Regions from separate parts of the Streptococcus urinalis 2285-97 genome, predicted to be linked through region 1. Evidence: predicted binding sites of a transcription regulator. Region 1 holds the regulator's gene; the other holds the start of a gene.
What was found. Region 1 encodes Rex, which represses fermentation and respiration genes when NADH is low (regulators of the CRP and FNR family bind a similar motif). Its sites were predicted from a motif close to TTGTGAANTANTTCACAA; they were not measured.

Region 2: a site for Rex is predicted at 1,603-1,620, ahead of adhE (bifunctional acetaldehyde-CoA/alcohol dehydrogenase). Genes of this name have one in related genera too.

What each region holds. Positions count from the first base shown of each region.
Region 1 is NZ_AEUZ02000001.1:1,000,156-1,004,020, forward strand. Features, by position in the region: gene STRUR_RS05090 (AI-2E family transporter) at 1-766, shown strand, start outside; gene radC (RadC family protein) at 807-1,487, shown strand; partial or broken gene STRUR_RS11885 (gamma-glutamyl-gamma-aminobutyrate hydrolase family protein) at 1,484-2,178, opposite strand; gene STRUR_RS05105 (redox-sensing transcriptional repressor Rex) at 2,193-2,837, opposite strand; gene STRUR_RS05110 (DUF4649 family protein) at 2,950-3,168, opposite strand; gene STRUR_RS05115 (DUF1831 domain-containing protein) at 3,218-3,559, opposite strand; gene STRUR_RS05120 (cysteine desulfurase family protein) at 3,562-3,865, opposite strand, start outside.
Region 2 is NZ_AEUZ02000001.1:2,091,003-2,094,867, forward strand. Features, by position in the region: gene adhE (bifunctional acetaldehyde-CoA/alcohol dehydrogenase) at 1-1,499, opposite strand, end outside; gene STRUR_RS10810 (acyltransferase family protein) at 1,659-3,437, opposite strand; gene STRUR_RS10815 (MORN repeat-containing protein) at 3,434-3,814, opposite strand; gene STRUR_RS10820 (low molecular weight protein-tyrosine-phosphatase) at 3,832-3,865, opposite strand, start outside.

The sequences.
Region 1 (3,865 bases):
ATTTAGTGATTTTGTTGAAGAATTAAATGATAATAAACAAATCGCAAAACTAATTAATTATTTAGGAAGTAATGCTGATGTGAGTGCTGCAGTTTCCAACTATAGTCATCAAGTTTTAAAGCAAGTCTTATCTGTTCTAACAAATATGTTGACCTCTGTCACAACAATTGCATCAACGGTACTGAATGTTTTTATCAGCTTTGTGTTCTCCATTTATGTCTTAGCTAATAAGGAGCAGCTTGGAAGACAGTTCAATCTTTTAGTAGATACTTATACAGGAAAATACGCTTCAACGATACATTATGTTGTTAATATTTTGAATTTCCGTTTTCACCGATTTTTTATTGGTCAGAGTATGGATGCCATTATATTAGGAACACTTACGGCAGTAGGGATGATGATTTTTAAATTACCATTTGCAGCGACGATTGGTGTCTTAGTTGGTTTTTCAGCATTAATTCCAGTTTTTGGAGCATTCATTGGTGCTTCAATAGGTTTTATATTGATTCTGACGGAATCATTTCCAAAAGCAGTTTTCTTTATTATTTTTATTGTGATATTACAACAATTTGAAGGAAATGTTATCTATCCTAGAGTTGTCGGTAATTCTATTGGTTTACCAGGAATGTGGGTCATTTTAGCTATCACTATTGGTGGTGCCTTGTGGAATATACCTGGTATGTTGGTTGCTGTTCCTTTAGCTGCGAGCCTTTACCAAATTTTGAAAGATCATATTATCAAAAAGAGTTTAAAAACTAATGTTTAAACTCTTTTTTTTTCGAATAATAGTATAAGGAGTTGTATCAATGTATCAATTAAAAGTAAACGAAAGCAATCAACAACCTCGCGAAAGATTAAGACAATTTGGACCAGAAACACTAAGTAATCAAGAACTACTAGCCATTTTACTAAGGACTGGCCTAAAAGATAAACCAGTCCTTGCACTTGCTGATCACATTCTGAAGAAAATACCATCTTTAGGAATTTTTAGTCAATTATCCTTAGCAGAGCTAGAACAACTAACAGGAATAGGTAGTGTTAAAGCTGTCGAAATAAAGGCTATGATTGAATTCTCAAAACGTATTTTTCAATCTCAGTATCAATTTGAGGATAAAATCAAATCAAGTCAACAATTAGCAAAAAGATTAATTTATCAAATTGGTTTTCACAAACAAGAGCATCTATTGGCCATATATTTAGATAGTCAAAATAGAATTATAGAAGAAAAGGTAATATTTAAAGGAACTGTTACTAAATCAATTGCAGAACCACGAGAAATTCTATTTCATGCTTGTAAAAATTTAGCAACATCCTTAATATTAGCACATAATCATCCCTCAAATAATGTTTTTCCAAGTGACTATGATATTCAATTTACTGCTAAAATAAAACGATCATGTGAAGAACTAGGCATAAACTGCCTAGATCACATCATCGTTGGTAAACATCATTATTATAGTTTTAAGGAAAAAAATCAAATTATTTAGAGTTTATTAACAACATAGTCAAATAAATCTTTTTCTTCCTGACGTTTATGGCAAAGCATCTCAGGATGCCATTGAACACCTAAAAATCGGATATCGGGGTTGGTAGAAGTCACAGCTTCAATCGTATCGTCAGTTGGGTCAGATGCGATAACTTCCAGACCACTGCCTAATTGTTTTATTGATTGACGGTGAAAAGTATTGACTTTATTTTTTAGTCCATAAATGGGCTCAAGTATCGAATCCTTTTTATGGTAAATTATTGTGTTATGGTTTCAGAAGGTTCTAATTGCCAGTGATTGGGTATATTTTGATTTAAAGTACCACCCAAAACAACATTCATAAGTTGCATACCACGACAGACAGTAAAGATAGGTTTCTTAAGTTTGATTGCTTCTTTAATTAATGCGATTTCAAAGAAATCTCTTTCAATCATGAAATCATCTTCATAAGCTTGATTGCTTTCTCCATAAAAATTTGGATCTACATTTTGTCCACCAATAAGTATGAGTTTATCCACCATCTGAACATACTGTTTTGCCGTCTTTTCGTCAACAATTGGTAGAAGAAGTGGAGTGCCCCCAGCCTCCTTAACACCTTCTACAAATCCTGTTGGTGCATAAGACCATGGAATATCATCTAAAGATGGATTAAGGCGTTGGTTAGCTGTTATACCGATAATTGGTTTGGACATGTTTTCTCCTCTAATTAGTCATTTTGAGATTGATTCATAAAATAAAGTAAGGTTTGTAATTCACTAGTCAAATCAACATACTGAACAATTACCCCTTTTGGTACTTGTAAATGAACAGGTGAAAAACTTAAGATACCTTTAATTCCAGCATCAATTAGTTCATCTGCGACTTGTTGAGCTTCAGTACTTGGAACAGTGAGGATAGCAGTTTCAATATTGGTTTCTGAGAGTTTTTCTTTGATTGATGAAATACCATAAACTGGAATGCCGTCTTGTGTTTTGCTACCAACTAGTTCATTATCATCTGTATCAAAACCAAGCGCAATTTGCATTTTATTACGATCATGGAATCGATAGTGAAGAAGAGCTCTTCCAATATTACCACAGCCCACTAAAATAACATTAGTAGTAGAATGATCATTTAAAATATCTGCAAAAAAGTTCATTAACTTTTTAACATCATAACCGAATCCACGACGTCCAAGTTCTCCAAAGTAGGAAAAATCACGTCTGACAGTCGCAGAGTCAATCCCCATAGCATCAGCTATTTGTTTTGAACTTGCTTTGTCAATTTCATCTGCATGGAAACGTTTAAAAATTCTATAATAAAGTGAGAGACGTTTTGCAGTCGCTTTAGGAATTGTTTTCTCAATAGTCACGTTTTTTTCTCCTTGTTATTTTTTCAACACTATTGTAACAAATAGCTTGTGAATTCTGCAACAATATAGGTTTTATTTTGCTATAAAAAAAACCTATAGTAGCATAGATTTTTTAAGCTTTAGTTTTTAAACGTTTAGTCAAAAAGAGATAGAGATCACCAATATTTCCAGTGTAATCAATCGTTTCACCATCTAATTCAACTTTTGAAACTTTGTAGTAATCAGCAATATTAATGGCACAAGCAAAGCGAGACAGTTCAAATTCTTCAAAATTGTCATAGGTAAGAACTTTCTCTTGTTTGCTGTCATTTAAGTAATTAATTGTTAGCATAAGATATGCCTTCTCTCTAATATTTATTATAATTATTAAAGCGAAAATATTACTTTTTGTCAAAAATACCGCGCTCAACAAGACTATCCATTAAGAAATAAAACTTATCTTGTAAAATCTTATGTTTATCAGATTTAAAAATATTAACAAGACGAAGACCAGATTTATCAGTTATTGCTAATTTAAAAGCATCTAGTCCTTTATTTATTGTAATCTTTAAAGGAAAGCCTTCTCCAGAATTAGGAACCTCTTCTAGTAATCTGGTTAATTCATAATTTCCAATTTTTGTTTGATTAAAGGTAGTATCTCTTAATGTATAAGCTTTAATATTATTGCTTATACTATAAGTGAATTTACAATCTGTTAAATGAATTTCTTTTTCAAATGCCATTATTATTTCCCTAATATTGTATGTAGTGCTTTACTAAGCTCACTGATATCTTTTTCAGTATTTAATTCAGAAAGACTAATTCTAACGGACTCTTCAAGCCTAGATGAAGAGTCACCATAAATGCTTTCCAAAACATGACTTGGTTCGACTGCACCAGCAGTACAAGCCGATCCTGTTGAAATAGCTATACCCATTAAATCAAGTTGCGTCAATAAAATATCATTTTTCTTACCAGGAAATCCAATGTTAATCACGTATGGTAAGCTATTTTTTGATTCATTTAAATAATAGTTTAAATCAGAAATA
Region 2 (3,865 bases), 1.1 Mb from region 1:
TTGTCAGTAACAATCATAACACGTTCAATATCTGCAGCATCTTGAAGGTATTGAATTGAATTACGTTCAAAATAAATTTTTGAAGGAACTTTAAACCATTGCATATTATTACGACGTTTCCCTACTTTCTTGATGTTTAAAAGATTAATAGCACTGACGTTATCACCAACTGAGTTTCTACCATATGAACCACAACCGAGTGTTAGTGATGGAATAAAGGCATTATAAACATCTCCAATTCCTCCAAATGTTGAAGGTGAATTCCAAATAATACGCATAGCCTTCATTTCTGTTCCAAATCTTTTAGCAAGAGATTCATCTTTTGTATGGATAGCTGCAGAATGTCCAAGTCCATGGAACTCAACCATTTGTCGCGCTTTCTTTAGTCCATCTTCTGCTGATTCAGCTTTTAATACCGCAATGACTGGTGATAATTTTTCACGCGTAAGAGGTTCTTTTTCACTGACTTCAGCACATTCAGCTGCTAATATATTTGTTTCTTCTGGAACACTAAATCCAGCTTGTTCAGCAATCCAAGTAGCAGGTTTTCCAACAATATCTGGGTTAAGTTTAGCACCAGCACAGTTTTTACTATTTGCTTTAACTCCGAAGCAAAACTCTTCTAAGAGAGCTTTTTCTTTTTTATTGACAAAATATGTCTTGTAAGATTTAAATTCTGCAATAAATTCTTTATAAATTTCTTTGTCTACGATAACAGCCTGCTCTGAAGCACAAACCATACCATTGTCAAATGATTTTGACATGACAATATCATGTGCTGCTTGACGAATATCAGCTGATTTTTCAATGTAAGCCGGAACATTCCCTGCCCCCACGCCGAGTGCTGGTTTCCCACAGGAGTATGCCGCACGCACCATTGCATTTCCACCTGTAGCAAGGATAGTTGCAATACCATCATGATTCATCAATGCCCCAGTCGCTTCCATTGAAGGCTCAGTAATCCACTGAATACAATTTTCTGGAGCACCTGCTTCAATCGCAGCATCACGAACAATTTGTGCAGCATGAGCGGATGATTCTTGTGCTGAAGGGTGGAAACCAAACACAATTGGATTTCTTGTTTTTAAAGCAATTAGTGATTTAAATATAGCTGTTGACGTTGGATTAGTTGTTGGTGTAATTCCACAAATAACCCCTACCGGTTCAGCAATTTTAGTCAATCCTGTAATAGGATCATCTTCTATGACACCAACTGTTTTGACACCACGCATATTGTTTACAACATGTTCACAAGCAAATAAATTTTTAGTTGCTTTATCTTCAAAGACACCACGTCCGGTTTCTTCATAAGCATGCATTGCTAAAATACCATGTGCATCTAAGGCTGCAACTGAAGCTTTTGCGACAATACAATCAACTTGTTCTTGATTTAATTGTCGAAATGCATCTAATGCAATAAGTCCATTTTGGACAAGCTCATCAACATGTTTTTGAGCTTGATTCAACTTTTGTTCAGGTGACATTTTTTTATCAGCCATTCAATTCTCCTCTAGAAATCTTTATTGTTAAAAGTTTCACAAATTTATTTACAAGATTATTATAACAAAAAAATATAATTTGTAAATAGTTTCACAATCTTTTTTGTGATTATTTTAACAATATTTTTTTTAAAAGAAAAAGAAACCTATTAAGGTTTCTTATTTTGGATTTTGTTTTGCAACTTTTCTAACCGCTGATTGTACCGTATCGACATAGAGTGTTGCACCTTTTGTCGTTGAATCACTATAGTGTACACCATCTGTACCATCCCAAATATCAGGATTCTCAACTGCTACTTTATACCAGTCAGCAACGGTTACATAACTGTATTTTTGAGCTAACTTTATTTCATAGTCACGAGCTTCTGCAACTTGAGTAATATTCTTACTATTGTAAGGAGACACAAAGACTAGTCTATGTCCTTTTGGTAATTTTTTAATAAAAGCATTTAGATCCGTTTTATAATGATCAAGTGAATTTACCCCAATGGCTACTACAACTGTTTGAGACAAAGTATTACTTGTTATATGATTAGAAAAAATATCATAAGCTTCTGAGAAGTTACGGCTAACCGCTGCATCTAGTTGAGCTTCTGGCATGATACTTGAAAATGCACTGCTTGATCTTAATGCTACTGAATCACCTATGATAGTGATATCACTCAAGGCATTTGCATCTCCAGCAGCAAGAGTATGTGTACGATTAATACTATTTCTAGCTTGTTCAAGAGAACTAGCTAATAGTTCATTTTCAAATTTTCCGACACTAGGTGCTAAAAAGCCAGTTAATAGTGTTATAACTGCAAGCACACCTGCTAAAGTATATAACCATTTTAGATAAGGTTTTAAATCTAATGACAAACCAAATAAATGTGGTTCTTTTCCAGCAATCAATGGTTCAATAACATAAAAGGATAATGTTGAAAAAATAAATGAGCATAATACTGTTAGAATAACCGCAATCCAATTGGGGCCCAATTGTGAAAAGATAATGTAAAACGGCCAGTGGAATAGATACACTCCATAACTAATATCAGCTATATAAGTAATCACAAAGGGTTCTTTGCTATTAGGTGTCTTCTCATGAAGTACACGCGCTGCATAAATCATGATAGAGGCAAAAAAGCTTGCTAATACAAAGCCAAATAAATAAGTAATCAGTTGGTTAAAGTCAAGAACTAATGTCAAAATAAGCAACATTAGAAAACTACCAATCATCACACTTAAAACTTGCTTCGTTTGCCAATGCTTTACATTCTTTTGAAAACGCGTTGTTGTTTCTTTTATCCCTGTCATTGTTGCAAACATAGCACCTAGGAAAAATGGAAAGCTATGAGCTAATGTTGAAAAATAAATAAGTGAAAAGTTATTAACCAGAAAAGCTCTGATAAACATTGTCAAAAAGCTAATTGCGAAAATACCAGTCGATGCTAGAAAGACGTAGCCTCTAAACTTAGTCGGTTCATAATGTTTTCTAGCTAAAAGCCAGACAATAAGTGCCCAAATTATATAAAAATGAACTTCTATTGCCAAACTCCATGTATGAACAAAGAGATGTGGAATGAACTGGCTTTCATAATTGCCACCGGTCAAAATTTCATAGAAATTAGTTGTGAAACCTATAGCAGCCGCAATCTGTGCCCCAATTCCAGCGATAAAATCTCGTCTTACTAAGAAGGTAAATGGCATGGTAACCAAAACCATAATAATAACTGGTGGAACAATACGATAAAATCGCCGTCTCAAGAATCCAATAATATCAATAGTCTTTTTCTTGGTGTACTCATCAATTAAGAGAGCTGTGATTAAATATCCTGAAAAAGTAAAGAAGATATCAACTCCGATAAAACCACCTGGAAAAGCATGTTTAAAAAAATGGTAGAGCAGTACTAATAATAGCCCTGTCACACGTATAAATGAAAACCATTTTACTCTCATTTTTGATATATCCCCTGTTTAAAGGTTCCTTTATAAACCTTTCCATTCTTTGCTTTTAGTTTTCCTTGACCATCTGGCTGGCCGTTTTTAAAATTACCTTTATAAGACCAACCATTACTTGCTACAAATTGACCCTGTCCATTGAAGACACCGTTTGAGAAATTTCCTGTATAGGTATCTCCGTTAGCATAAGTTAATTTTCCTTGACCGTTCATGCGATGGTTAACGACATAACCAGTATATTTTAATTGACCATTATTTAAAGTTAAACTTGTTTTTTCTTTTATGGTTAAGGTAAAAACAGAGATCCCACAAACAAAAAGGATAATGGTTACCAAAATCTCTATTTGTACTCTTGTTAATTTGATTAACTTCAATTCTTGTCGTTTTTTATTCATTTCTCATTACTCTGTATATTTTTTTCAATG